DNA from 2 places in the Rothia mucilaginosa genome. Region 1 is predicted to be linked to the other one. Evidence: predicted binding sites of a transcription regulator. Region 1 holds the regulator's gene; the other holds the start of a gene.
The links. The regulator LexA, encoded in region 1, represses DNA repair genes until DNA is damaged. The targets are predictions, from matches to a motif close to TCGAACANNTGTTCGA.
Positions count from the first base shown of each region.

Region 2: the regulator LexA is predicted to act here: its motif matches at 8,001-8,016, upstream of ruvA (Holliday junction branch migration protein RuvA).

Region 1 covers NZ_AP014938.1:353,098-363,666, reverse strand. Annotated here, with positions in the region: gene dapF (diaminopimelate epimerase) at 1-331, shown strand, start outside; gene RM6536_RS01350 (class I SAM-dependent methyltransferase) at 468-1,091, opposite strand; gene hflX (GTPase HflX) at 1,235-2,947, shown strand; gene RM6536_RS01340 (ATP-dependent DNA helicase) at 2,954-5,026, shown strand; gene lexA (transcriptional repressor LexA) at 5,221-5,895, opposite strand; gene RM6536_RS01330 (LysM peptidoglycan-binding domain-containing protein) at 6,741-7,427, shown strand; gene RM6536_RS01325 (imidazole glycerol phosphate synthase) at 7,547-8,323, shown strand; gene RM6536_RS01320 (HisA/HisF-related TIM barrel protein) at 8,323-9,111, shown strand; gene RM6536_RS01315 (DUF1844 domain-containing protein) at 9,330-9,752, opposite strand; gene infC (translation initiation factor IF-3) at 10,046-10,569, shown strand, end outside.
Region 2 covers NZ_AP014938.1:2,064,624-2,075,192, reverse strand. Annotated here, with positions in the region: gene RM6536_RS08065 (RelA/SpoT family protein) at 1-2,120, opposite strand, end outside; gene secF (protein translocase subunit SecF) at 2,420-3,595, opposite strand; gene secD (protein translocase subunit SecD) at 3,598-5,289, opposite strand; gene yajC (preprotein translocase subunit YajC) at 5,388-5,747, opposite strand; gene ruvB (Holliday junction branch migration DNA helicase RuvB) at 6,081-7,067, opposite strand; gene ruvA (Holliday junction branch migration protein RuvA) at 7,239-7,859, opposite strand; gene ruvC (crossover junction endodeoxyribonuclease RuvC) at 8,076-8,765, opposite strand; gene RM6536_RS08030 (YebC/PmpR family DNA-binding transcriptional regulator) at 8,990-9,748, opposite strand; gene RM6536_RS08025 (type 1 glutamine amidotransferase) at 9,882-10,569, opposite strand, start outside.

The DNA of each region.
Region 1 (10,569 bases):
CCTGCCTCAGGTGAACCCCGCTCCGGTCAACGGTACGAACGTTGAGTTTGTGGTGCCGGTCGACCTGGACGTTGAGAGCGGTGCGCATGTGGGTGCTATCCGTATGCGCGTGCACGAACGCGGCGTGGGTGAGACTCTGTCCTGCGGTACCGGCGCGTGTGCGGCGGCTGCGGCGACTCGTTTCTGGGGCGGCGAGGAAGCACCTGATGAGTGGCTGGTGCATGTACCCGGCGGTACCCTCGCGGTGACTTTCGTGCTGGGTCCGGACGACCTGGAGCATGTTGTTCTGGCTGGTCCGGCGCAGATGGTTGCGACCGTCGTGCTGCGATAGTCTGCAGCGATAGAGCAGTCTTAGAACAGAGATTTTATCGACAAAAGCGGCGGGTGTTTTCTGACAACACGTTCAGAAAATACCCGCCGCTTTTATGTTTTTAGCATTTAGCACCAGAGCATTGAGCGCCAGAGGTTTAGTCCTCGTAGCGGTGCACCTGCAGAATACGGAAGCCCTTCGAGGTCGCATAGCGCGACACCTCAAACTCGCCGGGGTACAGCTGTCCAAGCTGCGCGTCCATCCACTTCTGCAAAGAATCAGAGCCCAGGTTCTTCTGAACCACCAGGTAGGCGTCACCGCCGGGCGCCAGGCACGGCAGCCAGGTCAGCAGGATCTCGTGCAGAACCTCCTTGCCCACGCGAATCGGCGGGTTCGACCAGATGGTGTCAAAACGCAGTTCGGGGTCAACCGACTCGGGGGTTCCCACGGTGACGTTGGACAGGCCGAGAGCGGCGGCGTTGCGTTCGGTCAGGCTAATGGAGCGGGAGTTCACATCCACCGCGTGCACCTGCGCCTGCGGGGCGAGCATCGCCAAAGTCAGGGTGATGGGGCCCCAACCACAACCGATGTCGAGCATGCGTGTACCCTGCGGGTCGGGTGCTTCCTGCAGCAAAATAGCGGTGCCCTTATCAATGCCGGAGGGGCTGAAAATGCCGTTAGCTGTGGTGACGGTGACCTTGCGGCCTGCAAGCTCCACCTGCACGGGGCGGGGCTTGAATTCGGTCTCGGGGGTTTCAGAGAAATAATGCTGCTCGCTCATGCTATCCAGTGTACCGGTAGGGCAAGAACCCGCCGCACACGGGCAGTGTATGCGCGGGGCGGGTCGGCAGCTTGCACGCCCTGAGCGCACAGGCGACCGAACCCCCTACCTGATGCGGGCAACGGCGGTAGAATTAGAGTCGTATGAATTCTAAGAACACCCCCGTATCTGATACCGAAAAGCTGCCCAGCGATGAGCAGCTACGCCGCACCGTAGACCGCGTTCTGGGCCGCTCCCAGGCCGCCGCCTCCGTCACTACTTATGACGCAGCCGGTACCGCGCATCACAGCGATAACTCTTCCAGCACCCACGGCAACAATAGCCGCCGTGTGCTGGATACTCGCGCGCGCGAAATTTCTGACGTTCAGCGTGAGCACTCCGAATATGACGGTGACCAGGAAGATCTCGCTGAGCGCCGCGCACTGCGCCGTATCGCGAACCTCTCCACCGAACTTGAAGACGTCACCGAGGTCGAGTACCGCCAGCTACGCCTGGAGCGCGTGGTGCTGGCTGGTCTGTGGACTGAAGGCACCGTAGAGGACGCAGAGAACTCCCTGCGTGAGCTCGCGGCACTGGCTGAAACCGCAGGTTCCGAGGTTCTGGATGGCCTGGTTCAGCGCCGCCTCAAGCCGGACCCCGGCACCTTCCTCGGCTCAGGTAAGGCGCTGGAACTCAAGGACATTGTGGAGGCGACCGGCGCCGACACCGTCATCGTCGACTCCGAACTGGCTCCCTCGCAGCGTCGTGCCCTCGAAGACATCGTGAAGGTCAAGGTCATTGACCGCACCGCCCTGATTCTCGACATTTTCGCTCAGCACGCTAAGTCCCGCGAGGGTAAGGCGCAGGTTGAGCTGGCTCAGCTGGAGTACATGCTACCGCGTCTGCGTGGTTGGGGTGCGTCCCTGTCCCGTCAGGCGGGTGGCCGTGCCGCAGCCGGTGAGGGTATCGGTTCGCGTGGTCCCGGTGAAACCAAGATTGAGATGGACCGCCGCCGCCTGCGCGCTCGCATGGCGAAGCTTAAGCGTGAGATTGCTGCGATGGCGCCGGCGCGTGAGACGAAGCGCCTGAACCGTCGCCGTAACCGTGTGCCTTCGGTTGCTATTGCCGGGTACACGAACGCGGGTAAGTCCTCCCTGCTGAACCGTCTGACCGATGCCGGCGTGCTCGTGGAGAACGCCCTGTTTGCGACCCTGGACCCGACCGTCCGTAAGGCCCAGACCCCGGACGGTATCGGCTACACCCTCTCTGACACGGTCGGTTTCGTGCGTTCGTTGCCGACCCAGCTGGTGGAGGCGTTCCGCTCCACCCTAGAAGAGGTCGCTGACGCTGACGTCATCCTGCACGTGGTGGATGCTTCGCACCCGGACCCGGAGGGGCAGATTCGTGCTGTCCGCGAGGTTATCGCGGAGGTTGACGCCCGCCATATTCCCGAAATCATTGTGCTGAATAAGGCGGATGCCGCCGATCCGTTCGTGCTGGAGCGTATGCGTCAGCGCGAGCCGGAGCACGTGATTGTTTCGGCGCGCACCGGTGAGGGTATTGAGGAGCTGAAGCAGAAGATCGCGGACACCATTCCGCGCCCCTCCATTGAGGTGAAGCTGCTGATTCCGTACTCGCACGGTGAGATTATTTCGCGCCTGCACGAGTGGGATGCCGAAATTAAGAGCACCGATTTCGTATCGGACGGCACCTTCGTGGTGGCTCTGGTCCGTGAGGATGTCGCCTCCGAACTGTCCGAGTATGTGCTGGAAGGCGACCTGCTGGAGGTTCTGGAAGAGGAACTTGCGGAGGCGCACGCCCTGGCTGAAGCGACCGCTTCTGTTTCCGAGCAGGCCTCTACCGCTGAGGCTCTCTAGGGGCGTATGAGCGTGACCGAGAGCATCAACGCGCCCAAAAACGCCCCCGGAACCGTACCCGGACCGGCAACCGACGGCACCCGATTCACCGGGCAGGAGCTTGAGACCCTGCCCGGTGCGAAGGATGCCCTGACTCTGTTGGACGAGGCGGTTGCCGCCACCGGCGGTCAGAACCGTGCCGGTCAGCGCACCATGGTGGCGCATGTGGCGCAGGCTCTTGAACTTCAGCGTCATCTGCTGGTGCAGGCGGGTACCGGTACCGGTAAGTCCCTGGGCTACCTGGTTCCTGCCCTGGCGCGGGTGGGGGAGTCGGACCAGCCGATTGTGGTTGCGACGGCGACCCTCGCCCTGCAGGCGCAGATCGTGAACCGCGATATTCCGCGTCTTCTGCAAGCGCTGGAGCCGCGCCCGGAGTCGCAGGCGCAGGTGGCTCTGCTCAAGGGCCGCAATAACTACCTCTGCCTGCACAAGCTGGAGGGCGGCTACCCGGAAGACGAACCGGATGCTCTCTTTGACATGCCTTCTTCGACCTCCCGCGTGGGTGAGGAAGTGGTGCGCCTACGCGAGTGGGCTGACCGCACGGAGACCGGCGACCGTGACGAGTTGAAGCCCGGCGTCTCTGACCGCGCCTGGGCTCAGGTGTCGGTCAGTGCCGCTGAGTGTCTGGGCCGCCGCTGCCCGCTGGTGGAAGAGTGCTTTAGTGAGATGGCGCGTAGCCGTGCCGCTGAGGCTGACATTGTCATCACGAACCACGCCCTGCTGGCGATTAACGCTTTTGAAGGCATGAAGGTTCTGCCCGAGCATGAGACGGTCATTATTGATGAGGCTCATGAGTTGGTGGACCGCGTGACCGGCGCCGTGTCTGGTTCTTTGACGGTTGCGATGGTTCGCCGTGCGGCACGTAGCGTGAAGAAGCATTCGAAGGCTGATTCCGGCGCGCTGGAAATGGCAGCTGGCACCCTGGAGACCGCTTTCGAGGGTCTTGCCGAGGGCCTGCTGAAGGGCCTGGACGGTCGCCTTTTGACCGCTATTTCTGCGGTCAACGATGCCGCCCGCACTGCCCTGTCCGATACAAAACCGGACGGTCAGGACGTTGACGCCGGCCTGCAGATGGCGCGCTCGCGTGTCTCTGAGGTACACGATATGAGTAGCCGCATTCTGGAGGCTTCGGGCGAGCAGGACGTCCTGTGGATTTCTCGTCAGGGCGGCTGGGAGAACGGCCGCTATGTGGCTGCTTCCGACACCGACCCGGCGACCCTGAATATCGCTCCGTTGAGCGTTGGCCTGCAGCTGCGTGACGGCTTGTTCGCTGATCGCACCGTGATTCTGACGAGTGCGACCCTGACGGTGGGTGACTCTTTTGACGTTGCAGCCGGTGCCCTGGGACTGCAGGGTGAGGGCGCGCCGCGCTGGACGAGCATCGATGTGGGTTCGCCGTTCGACTACCGCAAGCAGGGCATCATGTATGTTGCCGGAGATTTGAAGCCTCCGGGATTTGGTGTGCACGAGGGTCAGCTGGAGCGTCTACGTGAGCTGTGCGAGGCGTCGGAGGGCGGCGCCCTGGGCCTGTTCTCTTCGAAGCGTGCCGCTGAGCGTGCCGCCGAGTACATGCGTGAGCATAGTGACCTGAACATTCTTCTACAGGGAGAGTCTTCGCTCAAGGCCCTGGTGGAGGAGTTCAGCGAGGACATCGACTCATGCCTGTTCGGAACGATGAGCCTATGGCAGGGCGTGGACGTTCCCGGCGACTCTTGCCGCCTGGTGGTGATGGACCGCATTCCGTTCCCGCGCCCGGATGACCCGATTGCGCAGGCTCGTACGGAGGCGGTGAACCGTCACCGCGGTAACGGCTTTATGGCGGTTTCTGCTCACCACGCGGCGATTCGTATGGCGCAGGGCGCGGGTCGCCTAATCCGTTCGGTGTCTGACCGCGGCGTGGTGGCTGTGCTGGATTCTCGTGTGGCGACTAAACGCTACGGCGGTTTCTTGATGAAGGCGATGCCGCCGATGTGGTCGACGCAGAATAAGGCAGCCGTCATTGGTGCACTGGCTCGTCTTTCAGCGAGTATTGAGCGTTAGCTCGGGCAGGGTCCATTCCTGACACCACCGCCCCGCTTTGGACATATAAATTTGGACATATAGAAATCACCCCGGTGATACGTGAACCTTCACGTATCACCGGGGTGATTTCTATATAGAGCTCAAAGCCCTAACGGTGATGTCTTCTAGAGGCTGTGCTATTTAGAGCCAGCGTCTTCTAGAGACTACATCTTCTAAAGACTACGCAGCACGGAGACGACCTTACCCATGACGGTTGCGCGGTCGCCCATAATCGGCTCGTAGTTGGAGTTGCGCGGCATGAGCCAGGTGTGGCCGTCGACCTGACGGAACACCTTCACGGTTGCTTCATCGTCGAGTAGCGCAGCAACGATATCGCCGTTGTCTGCGGTGTGCTGCTCGCGGACAACCACCCAGTCGCCGTCGCAGATTGCGGCGTCAATCATAGAATCGCCCTTGACCTTGAGCATGAAGAGCTTGCCGCTACCGACCAGCTGGCGGGGCAGGGCGAGCACATCCTCCACGGACTGCTCGGCGGTAATGGGACCGCCCGCTGCAATTCGTCCAACCAGGGGAACGGGTACGAGGTCTTCATCGCCGACTTCGAAGTTCGGCAGCTCGGGCAGGGAAGAGGAAGCGCTACCGTGGATGCCGACGCCGTTCTCATCCAACACCTCAATAGCGCGGGGGAGCTTGGGGTCGCGGCGAATGTAGCCCATGGTCTCGAGGCGACCGAGCTGGTGAGTGACCGAGGACAGGGACGCAAGACCCACCATGTCACCAATCTGGCGCATGGACGGCGGGTAACCCTTTTGTTCAATCTCGGTGCGGATCGCGTCAAGAATCTTCTGCTGGCGCGCGGTCAGCGCCGGACGGGGTGCTGTTGCCATTTCTTTTCCTTCGGTCTGTGCCCCGATTTCTGTATTCCGGTCTCTGCAGTCTGTCTGAGCCACAGTCCGGTCGGGGCACGGATGGGTGCTTCACACGTTTTCTGATGGTGTCCTAAAAATTTTTTGGGGTTCTGCCGAAATGGGTCTTATCTCGTCAGGGGGTGGAGGAATTCTATCCGTGCCGGAGCGATACCGGAGCGATACACAGGCAACGAGTATGCGCCTCCGCCCTATAAAACTCAGCCAGCGGCACCTGCACTCGATACAGAACCAAGCTGTAACGGGTACAGAAACCTGCTGTGAGTAGGACTCATCAGGAGCGTGTGGAACGTCTCTTGACACCAGTGTAGAACACTACACCGAAAAACTCAAACAAATATTCTAGATTTTTTCTTCGAAACTCGAAGAAATTTTTAGTACATCTCTGCTAGACTTTAGAACAAGAGTTCGTATATACTCTTGAATCTCTCCTGAAATTCAGGATTTACGGGCGAATGTTCGAAAAATATTCGAAGATTCGACCCGGAGTCTTTCGGGAGAGGAGAGTGAATGAGTGTTCGAATGTATTCGAATCCTCTGCTTCTCTCTTCGCATGATCTACCCCGGATGCTCTAGAGGGCATCTGGCGAGGAGAGAGCGCAGGGGATGGGGTTCCGGGGCAACCCTGTGCCTCTAACCCGGTGCACCCGACGCTCTGACCTAACTAGAGAATAGCTATCCACTAGTTATCGCTTAACAATCACCACTCCATAGTTATCACTCAACTAGGACCTCCGAGCGGGTATCGCTCGGCATTGCTAGACCCGCGGGGTAACCCCGGGGAGAGCTGAGAGAAAGGAACCACAATGACTACTGCAGCACCTCTTGCTTCTCGTGGCACTTCTGCACACCTTCCGGCAGGTTTGGTGGTACTTCACCCCGCCCGCACCGCACCCGCCCGCAACACGGCTGTCCGTACCGCGCAGGGGCGTTCTCGTGTGCCTGCGTCTTCGCAGTCTGTTCGCTCTTCTCGTGCGGCTCATGCACCCCGTCCTGCGCAGGTAGCTCAGCCTACCCAAGCTCCCGGCGTTGCTACCCCCGTTGCTTCTACCCCTGCTGCTTCTATTCAGGCGCCGGTTCGCTCTGTAGCTTCTGGTGCGCAGGCTGCTTCTGATGCGCAGGCGCCCAGCGTGAAGAGTGTTCTTCTGGCTAAGGGTGGCGAGCTTCTGCGCGAGGTTCCCGCTTCTATTCGTCGTCTTGGCACCCCGCGCGGTTTCCTGAAGGGGCTGCCTCTGCTGACTTTGGCGGCGCTGATTGTGCTCGGCGCTATTAGCTTCTTTGGCCCGGCGGCTTCTGCTTCCATGGAGAACGCTTCGGTGACTCGAACCGTCGTTGTGGTCAAGCACGGTGAGACCCTGTGGGATATTGCTCAGGCGGTGGATCCGCAGGGTGACACCCGTGATACTGTGGTTCGTATTATGGAGTTGAACTCGTTGACCAGCACCTCTGTTGATGCCGGTCAGCGTCTGGAAATTCCTCAGCCTCAGCGCTAAGCACGGACCCGTGTGTGGTTGGCTTCTGCGTGAGGTTGATGTCTTGACTCCGAATCCTCTATCTCTCAAGCTAGAGCGCTTGAGTCGAATTCTTGAGCCTATGAACTAGGAGCGCACCGATGCCTGTTCCCGTTGAACCCACACCCGTCAAAACTGAATCTGCACAGAGTGCTCAGACTGCTCGTCCTGTGGTTGCCGTTTTGGGGGAACCCGGAACTCGTGGTGCCCTGGTGAAGCTTCTTCAGGATGCGGGGGCGGACGTTATCTTGACCGCTGTGCCCGATCAGTTGCGTGAGGCTGACGGCATGGTGGTGACCGGCGGTGCGAGCTCTCTTGAAGCGTACGAAGACCTGAAAGCTAAGGACGCTGAGCGCGTGATTGGTCGCCGTGTGGCTGGCGGTCGTCCGGTGTTGGTTGCCGGTGCAGCGTTGAGCTGCCTCTTCGACTCGGTGACGGTGAAGCATCCGCAGATGGGGCAGATTCAGGTGCAGTGCATGGGGGAGTGGCCCGGCGAGAGCGTGGAGCTTTCTACCCGCGACCTGGTGCCCGGTGCTTCTGTCCTTCGTTCTTCCTCCGATAGTGCGCTGCTCAAGGGTCTTGAGGGTGAGGCTCAGTTCAAATCTGAGCACGGCGTTTTTGAGTGGGCTTTTGATCAGAGCATTGAATATATTGCCCCGCCGGCGGTGACGTGGACTGTCACCGAGCCTGCCTATATTGCGGCGGTTGAGAACGGCCCGCTGACGGCGGTGCAGTTCTGCCCGGTGGGATCTGGTGAGCTGGGTGCGGAGTTTCTTCGTCGCTGGGTTGCGTCCCTGGCGGTGACTGGTCGCCTCTCGCTATCCTCTGAATCTCTGTCCTCTGAGGGCTCCGCTGCTGCTCATGCGGGAGGTAACTAATGTCTGCACCCGTTCTTGAACTTCTGCCCGCTGTTGATATTTCTGAAGGCTACGCGGTGCGCCCGGTGGGCGGTACCCTCTCCGGTGGCGAGCAGCGCCTCGACCCGGTTGAGGCGGCTCTGACCTGGGTGAAGGCTCGTGCTCGCTGGATTCACCTGGTGGACCTTGATCTGGCGTTTGGTCGCGGTACGAATACTGAGGTTCTGGCTGAGGTGGTTGCCGCCGTCCGTGCCGAGAACGCCCGGATGGCCGGCTCCGCTCCGGTTCGTATTCAGGTCAGCGGCGGTGTGCGTAATGCTGAGAGTCTGGAACGCGCCCTGAGCCTGAATCCGGACCGCGTGAACGTGACTAGTGCGGCTCTGGCGGATTCTTCCTGGCTTGAAGATACTCTGGCTCGTTATGCCGATTCTGATCTTCTGGCTCTTGGCCTCGATGCCCGTTACACCCCCGAGCGGGGCTGGGTGACGGTGGCTCGCGGTACCGACTGGTCGGGTCCTGCTGTGGCGGAGGCGCTGGCGTGGCTGGAGGGCGCGGGCGTGCGCCGCTATATCGTCACGGATGTGAGTAAGGACGGTTCTCTGGCGGGCCCCGGTGCGGAGCTGCTGGATGTGGTGCTGGTTCAGACTGACCGTCCGGTGGTTGCTTCTGGCGGCGTGTCGTCGCTGGATGATCTTGTGAAGCTGCGTTCTATGGTGCCTTCTGGTTTGGAGGGCGTGGTGCTTGGTAAGGCGCTGTATGTGGGTAACTTTAGTTTTGAGCAGGCTCTTGAGGCCGCTGGCTCCCGCTAAAGCTATCGCTCCTGCTAAATCTGACTCCCGCTAAAGCTACCGGTTCGCCCTAGCCCACGTATCTAGCCTACGTAGATTTCTTATCCCCGCAGATTTCTTATCCGCATAGGTGTTGTATATGACGAAGCCCCGTCTTCCTCAGTGCGAGGGAGGCGGGGCATCGTGATCGCATAAACCAGTTGGCTCAGCAAACCAGTTGGCTCAGCAAACCAGTTGGCTTAGTACACCGGGCCGGTGAGCTTTTCGCCGGGGCCCTTGCCGGGTTCGTCCGGGAAGGGGGATGCTTCGCGGAATGCGAGCTGCAGGGTGCGCAGGCCGTCGCGTAGGGGTGCTGCGTGCTGGGAGCCGATTTCGGGTGCTGCGGCGGTGACGAGGCCGGCAAGTGCGGTGATGAGCTTGCGTGCTTCGTCGAGGTCCTTGAGGTCGTCGGCGTTTTCGTCTGCTGCCAGGCCGCACTTGACGGCTGCGGCGCTCATCATGTGGATGGCTGCGGAGCTGATGATTTCGATGGCGGGTACGTCTGCGATGTCGCGCAGCTGTTCGTTGACGGCTTCGACCTGCTCTTCGGTGAGTTCGGTGTGGCCGTGTACGGGGGTTTCTTCTTCCGCGGTGAAGCGGAAACTCGTGTTTTCAGTGCTCATAGTCCTAGAATCTCATATTTCGTTTGTTTCGGTAAATGCGTCCTTAAGAGTGGGCGCTTCTGTGGAATCGTTGGAGGAATCCCCGCAATTTTTATGGTGTTTTACGTCTAATCCCTTGCGCCTGTCGGGGGTTCTGCGGTATGGTTGTAGGCAGTTTGCAAGTGGAGCGTGCCTCCCACCCGGTTGACCGCCGCAAGCGTTAGCTTGCGAGTTTTGAGGTGAACGGGTTTGTCCGCCGCTTTCGGCGTACGCTGGTTTGTGCCTCCGCTTGTGTAACTGCGGGGGCTTTTTTAGTGCCCGCAACGGATAGTATTCACGGGGAAACCCACAGAGCACAGGAGCTAGTCATTAGCGAACCACGCATTAACGATCGTATCCGCGTTCCCGAGGTCCGTCTTGTCGGTCCCGGTGGCGAGCAGGTAGGCGTTGTCCCTCTGAAGGACGCTCTGCGTCTGGCTGAGGACGCCGAACTCGACCTGGTCGAGGTTGCCCCGAACGCGAAGCCGCCCGTGTGCAAGCTCATGGATTACGGTAAGTACAAGTACGAAGCCGCAATCAAGGCTCGTGAATCCCGCAAGAAGCAGGCTAATGCCGTTCTGAAGGAGATCCGTTTCCGCCTGAAGATTGATACCCACGACTACGAAACCAAGGTTGGACACGCTCGTCGTTTCCTTTCCGGTGGTGACAAGGTCAAGGCAATGATTCAGTTCCGTGGTCGTGAGCAGCAGCGCCCCGAGATGGGTGTGCGTCTGCTGGAGCGTCTGGCGGCTGAGCTGGCTGAGGTGAGCACCGTTGAGTCTCGCCCCCGTCAGGATGG
Region 2 (10,569 bases), 580 kb from region 1:
TAGCGGGTCACAATGCCGATAATGTCATCCGGCGGGACCGGGGTGCAGCAGCGCGCAATCTTCGTCAGCACACCCTCAGCACCCGGCACAATCACGCCGTTATCGCCAATCGCCTTGCGGGTGGACTTCAGCAGCGTCTCATCAAAGTCGCTGACCTCAACCTCCGGTGCCGGCTCGTCGCCGCGGTGCACCTCAACCAGGGTGTCAATGACCTGCTTCGGCGCGATTTCGTGCTCACCAATCGCACGGTACAGCGACGCCACATCGTTCTTGTGCAGCAGCTGAGCCACCTGAGTCATAATCTCCGGGCTCATCATCTTCTGCAGCGGCAGCTCACTGTTGCGCATGCTCTTGGTGAGCATCTCGCGGCCGGCGAGCAGCGCCTCCAGGCGGCGTTCCTTCGCGAAGTACTGGCGGATCTTCGTGCGAGCGCGCGAGGAGCGAACGAACTTCAGCCAGTCCTCGCTGGGTCCGGCGTCTTCGTTCTTCGTGGTCATAATCTCCACGGTGGCGCCGGTGGGCAGGACGGTGTGTAGCGGCACTAGGCGGCCGTTGACCTTCGCGCCGACGGTGCGGTCGCCGACCTCACTGTGGATGGCGTAGGCGAAGTCCACGGGGGTGGAGCCGTTGGGCAGGGCGATTGCCTCGCCGTTGGGGGTGAGTACAACGATTTCGTCGGTGTCGAGGGTGTCAGCCAGCGACTCGTAGAACTTCTCCGATTCCGGGTTGGAGTTCGAAATCTCGGCGATGGACTGCAGGATGCCGACGTTCATCATTGCCGAGGTCTGGGTGCCCGGCTCCTTCGGGTCCTTTGCGGGCGCGCCGCCACGAGCTGCGACCTTCTCGCCGCGCGACGCCGCCTTGTAGCGCCAGTGCGCCGCCACACCGTACTCGGCCTCTTCGTGCATCTTGTAGGTGCGGATCTGAATCTCAAGCGGCAGGTTACCCGGACCGTACACGGTCAGGTGCAGCGACTGGTAGTTGTTGTTCTTCGGGTTCTTAATGTAGTCCTTGAAACGGCCGGTCATCGACGGCCACAGGGACAGCACGTGGCCGAGCACGGTGTAGCACTCCGCCTCTTCCTCAACCATGATGCGCACCGCGAGGATGTCGTTAATTTCGTCGAAGCTACGGCCCTTCGTCTTCATCTTCTGATGAATCGAGTAGTAGTGCTTGGGGCGGCCGGTCACGGTTGCCTCGATACCGACCTGTGCCAGGCGTTCCTTAATCTTGGTGCGCGCCTCGTTCAGGAACTTTTCGAGCGCGGGGGTGCGTTCGCCGACCATGCGCACCATTTCGGCGTAAATTTCCGGGCTCATGGCGGCGAAGGACAAGTCCTCCAGCTCCCACTTGATCGTGTTCAGGCCCAGGCGGTGCGCGAGCGGCGCGTAAATCTTCAGGGTCTCTTCTGCCTTCTTCGCGGCAGAAGCCTGCGGCACAAAACGCCAAGTACGCGCGTTGTGCAGGCGGTCGGCAAGCTTGATGAGCAGCACGCGGATGTCCTTGCTCATGGACAGCACGAGCTTACGGATCGTCTCAATGGAGGCGTTCTCGCCGTACGTCATCTTGTCCAGCTTGGTCACGCCGTCGACCAAGTAGGCGACCTCCTCACCGAACTCTTCGGTGAGCTGCTCCATCGTGTAGTCGGTGTCTTCCACCGTGTCGTGCAGCAGGCCGGCGGCGAGCACAGGGCCGGTCGCGCCCATCTCCGCAAGAATCGCGGTCACAGCCACCGGGTGGGTGATGTACGGGTCGCCACTCTTACGCTTCTGACCCTCGTGGCAGCGGTTCGCCACCTCGTAGGCGCGCTGCAACACCTGGATGTCTTCGTCCGGGTGGTAGCGGCGCACGGCACGTACGACTGGCGCGATCATCGGGGAGAAACGGATGGTGCCGCCGTGCGAGTCGGAGGCTTCCATCTTGCTGCTGCGGCTGCCGAAGACCAGGCGGTTCGGCACACGTCCGCCAGCAGCCATGACGCGGTGCGAGCCGCGTTTCTTCTTTGCGTCAGACGAATCAGTTTCAGGCAGAGGAATCGGGCCAGCGGGCCGAACCGCGGGCTTCTCGGCGGTCCCTGCAGGGTTCTCAGCGTTGGTGTTCACGGCAGGTTCTGCACTCATTCCAGGCTCCTTCGGACTCAAGATAATCAGCCGCACACTCAGGTTCCTCATCGTTGAGGGCTATACCGGCCAAACCGGCCCCTAGCCCGCTCAGCTGGCTCAAACGCGAGCGCACAGTATCTTCACTTCTTATCCTACCCAGCGGCCTGGAACGCGCCAAACTATGCGACGTTTTAACACGCCAGAGCGCGTTGTGTGGGAAATAATCGGGCACGCTAAAGGGGAGCCGACACCTCTCGGTATCGACTCCCCTATCGTTAGCAACGCCAGTAGCACTAGTAGCACTGGCGGAACGCTGGCTAACCGTTCAGGTTCACGCGGTGAATCTCAATGGTTGCACGTGCCGGCTTCTTAGCGGGCTTCTCGGCCGCCTTCTCGTCCTCTGCGGAATCCGTGGACTCCTCAGCCTTCGCGGGCTTCGCATCCTTCTCAGCCTCGGCGGGCTCCTCCGAAGAGTCACCCTCAGCCTCGTCAGCATCCTTGAAGTTGCCGCTCTCCACCTTCGCGGTGTGCTCACGAATCTGAGGCTCACCCAAACGCAGCGAAGCATACAGCGGAGCAGACACGAACAGCGTGCCGAACATGCCCACCAGAATACCCACAAACAGCGACAGGGACAGATCCTGCAAAGTACCCGCACCCAGGATGAACGCGCCAATGAACAGGATTGCGCCCACCGGCAGAACACCCACAATAGCGGTGTTAATCGAACGGACCAGGGTCTGGTTCACCGCCAGGTTAATCTGCTCGGCAAAGGTCGTGTCGCGGCGTTCCAGCACATCCTCGGTGTTCTCACGGATCTTATCGAACACCACCACCGAGTCGTACAGCGAGTAGCTCAGAATCGTCAAGAAACCAATAATTGCACTCGGAGTAATCTCGAAGCCGAACGCAGCGTACAGGCCAACCGTCACCACCACGGTGAAGAACAGGCCCGCAATAGACGCCAGCGACATCTTCCAGGTGCGGAAGTAGAACGCCATACCAATCAGCGCGAGCACCACAAATGCGATCAGACCCCAGAACGCCTGACGGGTCACATCCGCACCCCAGGTCGGGCCCACAAACGAGGAGGTCACGTCATTCTCAGACACGCCGTAACCCTCCTGCAGAGCCGCCTTCACCTGCAGAGTCTCATCATCGCTGAGCTTGCTCATCTGGGCACGAATCGTACCCGGCGCAATATTGGTCACGCGAACATCCGAAGCGTCCTTCGCCTTCTCGTGAATAATGCGCTCACCCGTAGCAGTATCAACATGCGCGGTCTTCGAGACCACGAACTCCGAACCGCCACGGAAATCAATACCCAGGTTGAAGCCGCCACCAACAGCCGGAATCAGAACCGAAACCGCCATCAGCACAGCCGCAAGCACCAGCCACAGGCGGCGCTTACCCACGAACGGGTACGAGCGGGCACCCGAATGCAGGTCATTACCGAAGCGGGCAAAAGCATTAGGTTTCACATCGGTAGCCATGCTTAGCTCTCCTTCTTCTCATCAGAAGCAGACTCGTCAGCCTCAGCGGCGGCACGCTCTGCACGGCGACGCTCAGCAATGCTCAACTGCTTCTCCTCCGGGCTGCGGAGGCGACCGGCACCACGGTACAGCGGCGTAGCGCCCAGCGACTCAGGCGACAGGCCCGAGTGGCGGTGACCCTCACCGAAGTAGCGGGTATTCGCCAGCAGGGTCAGCATCGGGTGGGTGAACAGGTACACGACCACAAGGTCAGCAATCGCCGTCAAACCAAGGGTGAACGCGAAGCCCTTCACCGAACCAACCGACACCACGTACAGCACCACAGCAGCCAGCAGGTTCACAGCCTTCGACGCCAAGATAGTGCGGGATGCGCGCTGCCAACCGTGGTTCACCGCCGACGGGATTGTGCGGCCCGCACGGATCTCATCACGGATACGCTCAAAGTAGACGATGAACGAGTCAGCCGTAGCACCAATCGCCACAATCAGACCCGCCACACCAGCCAGAGACAGGCGGTAGTTCAACGCCCAACCCAGCAGCGCAATCGCCTCATACGAAATAATGCCAGCCACAATCAGCGACATCATCGTGACAAAACCCAGCAGACGGTACTGGAACAGCGAGTACACAAACACCAGCAGCAGACCAATAAGACCGGTCAGCAGACCCACACGCAGCTGCTCCGAACCCAGGGTCGCAGAAATCTGCTGCTCCGACTGGATCGTGAAGCTAATCGGCAGGGCACCGTACTTGAGCTGATCGGCGAGAGCCTTCGCTTCCTGCTCGGTGAAGTTACCGGTAATCTGCGGCTTACCATCAGAAATCACAGCCTGCGACACCGGGGAGGACAGCACCTTGCCGTCCAGCAGAATCGCGAAGCGGGCACGCGGATCATTTGCGTTCTGCGCACGAATCGCGTTCAGGCGAGAAGTAATGTTCTGGAACTTCTCACGGGCAGCATCGTTGAACTGAATGTTCACAGCCCAACGGCCCGTCGTCACGCCCTGACCGCTCGTCTCCTGCGAATGGCTTGCGGTAGAAATATCGCTACCGCTCAGCTCCACAGGACCCAGAATGTACTTCTCCTTACCGTCAGTGGAACACGCCACCATCGGCTTAGTCGGGTCGGCACTATCGGCGTCCTCATTACGTGCCGCGGTGCAGTCCTTCGCCTCGTACTGCTTGTACAGGTCCGCAGTAATCCAGTTGCGGTCCGAACCATTAGTCGGTTCCGCGGAGGGCTTGGGCAGCTTATCGTCCGCAGTGCGGGCGTCCTCAGCCACCGCAGTACCGGCACCAGAAAGCAGCACCGGGCGGAACGTCATATTTGCAGACGCCTGAATCAGCTGACGAGTCTCAGCGCTAATCGTTCCGGGAACCGAAACAACCACGTTATTACCCGAGCCGAAGGAGGTGGTAACCTCCGCCTCCGAAACGCCGGCACCATCAACGCGCTGACGAATAATCTCAACCGCCTGGTTCAACTGCTCCTGGGTGACGTTCCCGTCCGAAGAGCCATTGACCTTCGGAGAAAGAATCATCTGAGTACCACCCGAAAGGTCCAGGGCGAGCTTCGGTGCCCAAGAACCTCCCGAGTAGGTGCTACCGAAAATACCGGCAGCCATAACAACCATGAGCAGGACCATCGAGAGGAGCGCCCCTCGCGCGGCTGCAAGCGGTGAACGCTTAGCCATAATGTTCCTTCTTCGTGTGAATAGTATTGAGTGTTCTACAGATTCCGTAACGCGAAAACCCGACGCCGCTCATGGGCGCCGGGCTCATACGCTCTGAATTACTTAGCAGTATCAGAAGAGGTATCGGAAGCGGGAGCTTCGGATGCGGTAGCCTCGTACACGTCCTCGGTCAGGGGCGCTGCGGGGGCTTCCTCCTCAACAAGGTTCAGGATCGCGTTCATGGACGCAGTAATCACAACGCCCTCTGCAATCTGAAGCTGCAGCTTGTTGTTCTCAAGGTCAGTGCTGACAACGGTGCCATAGACGCCGGAAGCAGTCATCACCTGATCACCAGGGACGAGCGCACGTCGCATTGCCTGCAGCTCCTCCATCTGCTTACGCTGACGCTTCTGCGCAGAGAACATCATCCATGCCAGCAGCGCCATCATGGCAAACATAATCAGGAGGTTAAAATCCATGGTCTCACTTTCACATCCGCACCCGTGCCGCTCACCGCGAGGGTTGAGCGTACCAGAAGGTGTGGAATCGTAGATACAGTACGTATCCATCCTACGCGAGAGCTTGAGCTTTAGTGACCCGAACCAGCATTTTTGTGAGGTTAACCTGAGTTTTGGACTCTCTCGGCGTAATTTTCTGTCCCCAATGAAGCCCGGCAGAGCCCGATAGAGCCTGCTGAGCCCGACAGCGCCTACAGAGAAGCCCGCGGGAGGTTGTTGCTACCTCCCACGGGCTACTACTGTGTCATCAACTGCTGTGTTATCAGCTGGTGCGGGTCTAGAGCTGATGCGGGCCTAGAGCTGAATCTCCGGCGCTTCCAAGCCGAGGTGCTCCCACGCCGCGGGCAGAGCCACACGACCGCGTGGAGTACGACCAATCAGGCCCTCACGCACCAGGTACGGCTCGGCAACCGTCTCCACGGTCTCAGTCTCTTCACCCACCGCAATGGCGAGGGTGGACAGACCCACCGGGCCGCCGCCGAACTTGTAAATCAGCGCCTCCAGCACGGCACGGTCCAGACGGTCCAGGCCGCGCGAATCCACCTCGTACATGTCCAGCGCGGTTGCGGCATCACGCGCTTTGATGCGGTCCACGCCGTTCACCAGCGCCCAGTCACGCACACGGCGCAGCAGACGGTTCGCAATACGCGGCGTGCCGCGGGAACGACCGGCGATCTCGGTGAAGCCCTCGGAGGTAATCTGCATGTCCATCAGACCCGCACTACGGCGAAGCACCAGCTCAAGCTCCTCCACCGAGTAGAACTCCAGGTGACCGGTAAATCCGAAGCGGTCACGCAGAGGCCCGGGCAGCAGACCCGCACGGGTCGTCGCACCGACCAGGGTGAACTGCGGCAGCTCCAACGGAATGGAGGTCGCACCCGCGCCCTTACCGACCACAATGTCCACACGGAAATCTTCCATTGCCATGTAGAGCATTTCCTCAGCCGGGCGGCTCATACGGTGAATCTCATCCAGGAACAAAACCTCACCGGGAGTCAGCGAAGACAGAATCGCCGCCAAATCACCCGAATGCTGAATCGCCGGGCCGGAGGTGATGCGCAGCGGCGCCTCCATCTCTGCCGCAATAATCATTGCGAGAGTGGTCTTACCCAGACCGGGAGGGCCCGACAGCAACACGTGGTCGGCGCTACGGCCACGCATCTTCGAAGCCTCCAGCACCAGGGACAGCTGCTGACGCACACGGCGCTGACCCACAAAGTCATCCAGGGACTTAGGGCGCAGTGCCGCCTCAATCATCTTCTCTTCAGGCTCTTCTTCCATCGCCACGAGGCGCTGGGCGGAAGCTGAAGACGCCTGAGTTCCGGGCACCTGACCGGGAAAATACCCGCCGGAAACCAGGGACGCCGCGGGCTGCGGCTCATAGGGATTCTGGCTCATAGAATTCTTCTTTCACAAAAGTTTGAGTGGGATACATCGAACGGGGCGCGCCGCTTAGTGGCGGCCCACCGTGTTCTGAGTACCCAAGGAGGCGAGCACACCGCGCAGAGCCACACCCACCGGCTCGGTCTCTGCGGCAGGGTTGTGCTGCACATAAGCGTCAATAGCGGCGGAAGCGTCCTTCTCACTCCAGCCCAGGGAAGTGAGAGCGTCAAGCACCTGCGGCTTCCAGACAATGCCCTGGCTCAGCGGCAGCTCATCGGTCTGGCCATCGCTGAGAATCAGCTTGCCGGCAAGCTCCAGCACAATACGGCGGGCACCCTTCGGACCAATACCGGGAACCTTCGTGAACGCCTTATCGTCACCGGTCGCCACGGCGCGCTCCACCTCAGCGGCAGTGTGAACACTCAACACCGCCAGCGCAATACGCGGACCAATACCGGAAACCGAAAGCATCATATCGAACACTTCACGCTCGGCAGGCTCCGAAAAACCGTAGAGAGTCATCGACTCTTCACGCACAATCATGGTGGTCAGCACGGTAGCTTCCTCACCCGTGCGCAGCTTGGAGAGAGTACGCGCAGTAGCGTACACGAGCATGCCGAAACCGTTCACGTTAATCACCGCATGATCAAGGCCCACCTGCGCCACACGACCGGTCAGGGATGCAATCATTTCTCTCCACCTTTCAACACCGCGCCCCCGGTTTGAGGCTCGCGGCAGTGTGAGGGCACCGGGCACTCCGGCACCCACAGAACACACTCCCTCAGTTCGACAGGGAGACACTACAAGTATATTAGAATATTTCTTCTGAAATCAAGCATATATTCGAACTTTTTAGCGAATATACGCGAACCAGCGGCAGGGGCGCAAAGGCCCACAAAGGCACCTCTAGCGGCGCGCGCGCGCCTCCGCCTCCATCCAGGCACGCTGCGCCGGAGTCAATGACCCACCGCGGCGAGCCTGCGCCGGGCGTGAACCCTGGTGAGTCTGCGTCTGAGCGGACATATTGATACCCGAACCGATGCCGCCGCCACGCCAACCGTGACAAATCGCAATCGCCAGGGCATCGGCAGCATCGGCGGGTTTCGGCATAGAATCCAGCCCCAAAATGCGGGTCACCATGCGACCCACCGACGCCTTATCGGCGCGGCCGCTACCGGTCACCGCCGCCTTCACCTCCGAAGGGGTATGGAAGAACACCGGCACGCCGCGCATCGCCGCCGCAGAAATCACCGCGCCCGAAGCATGCGCCGTACCAATCACCGTGTTCACCTGCTCCTGAGCGAAGATACGCTCAATCGCCAGGGCATCCGGCTTGTAGGTGTCGAGCCAGTGGGAGGCGGCGTTGAAAATCCAGAGAATACGCTGGTCCAGGGACTCCGCCGGGATTGTGCCGGCAACACCCACGTTCACGAAGTGCGCCTTACGGTCGGCGGTCATATCGAGCATAGAGAAACCGCAACGGGTCAGGCCCGGGTCAACACCCATGATGCGGGTAGCCCCCGGCACACGCTCCACGGCGGTGGCGGCGCGGTTCTCACGCATGCTATCGCGTGCGGCAGGTTGAGCGGCAGCCATCATCTCCCCTTTCGACAAACTCCCTAGAGAATCTCTAGATTCTAGCCCTTCAGAATCCTAGCACCCGGCACCGGGGCACGCCACGAGATTAGTCACCGCAAGACCAGTCACCACACGTGAACATCCCCAAGACGCTAAGAAGCCACTCCCCCAACCAGCCACCCTACGGCGGCTCGATTAAAGGAGCGGCTTCTTCAAGCATCAGATATTCAGAATCCGAGCGATTACTCAGCTTCCAGCTCTGCCATAACCTCAGCAGAAACGTTAGCGTTCGAGTAGACGTTCTGAACGTCGTCGAGCTCTTCAATAGCGTCTGCCAGCTTCATGAACTTCTTAGCACCCTCAGCGTCCAGGTCAACCTGCATGGTCGGGCGGAAGACCGGGTCGTCGTTGTTGTACTCCAGGCCAGCCTCGTCCAGTGCCTTACGAATCTCGGGCAGGTCGGTCGCTGCGGAAACAACGGTGAACACGTCGCCCTCGTCCAGAACCTCTTCGGCACCTGCATCCAGAACAGCCATCAGAACGTCATCCTCGGTCAGACCGTCAGTCTTGGTGACCTCAGCAACGCCCTTACGCTCGAACAGGAACGCAACCGAACCCTGGTCAGCCATGGTGCCGCCGTTACGGGTCACAGCCAGGCGAACCTCAGACGCCGCACGGTTACGGTTATCGGTCAGACACTCAATGTACAGAGCGGTACCCTGCGGGCCGCGTGCTTCGTACATGATTTCGGTGTAGTCAATGGTCTCACCGGTCAGGCCAGCGCCACGCTTGATTGCGCGGTCAATGTTGTCGTTAGGAACGGAGTTCTTCTTCGCCTTCGACACAGCCAGGTCAAGAGCGGGGTTACCAGCAATATCAGCGCCGCCCATACGTGCTGCAACTTCAATTGCCTTAATGAACTTCGCGAAAGCCTTCGCGCGCTTAGCGTCGATAGCAGCCTTCTTGTGCTTAGTAGTCGCCCATTTAGAGTGACCGGACATTCGTATCTCCCTTAGTCAAAACCTCTGTGCGGACACGGCGAAACGTCCCACGCACCGTACTGTACTCACATAACTATACCGTAGCGGAGGCGCACACCACCTCAGAAAGTGCACGCCACCACCCGGAAGGATGCTAGCGGGGGCGGGACGCAGCCGAAGCGCGTGCCTTCTCCACCAGCGAGTCGTCAATAGTGTTCGGCGTGAACTCGCCAAACTTACGCTTAGCCGCCTGCTCAATCAGGTAGTCCGAAATCTTCGGGTTCTTCGGCAGCAGCGAACCGTGCAGGTAAGTGCCAATCACATTGTGCACGCGCGCACCCTCATGCGAGTCGGTCACGTTGTTGCCCTCACCCTTGGTGACGGTAGCCAGCGGGGTGCAGCCGGGGCCCAGGTAAGTCAGACCCGAGTGGTTCTCAAAACCAATCACGGTGCCAAACTCCTCAGACTCCTCAACAATGTTGCCAATCAGGCGGTCATCGCCGCCAACCGTGTGCGCATCAAAAATTCCGATGCCCTTCAGCACCTCACCCTCACGGGTGCGGAACTCCTTGCCGAACAACTGGTACAGGCCACAAATGACGAGCATCGGCACGCCATCCTCAGCCAGCGAGCGCAGCGTGTCACCGTTCGCGTGCAGGTCGTCCTGAATCACGGACTGACCGGAATCCTGGCCGCCGCCACCCAGAATAATGTCAACATCCTCCGGGAAGGGCTGACCGGGGTTGTGGTCCAGAATCTGCACGTCAAAGCCGTGTGCCTGCGCGCGACGAGCCAACGCCAGGGTGTTGCCCCAGTCGCCGTAAATGTTCATGTCGAGCGGG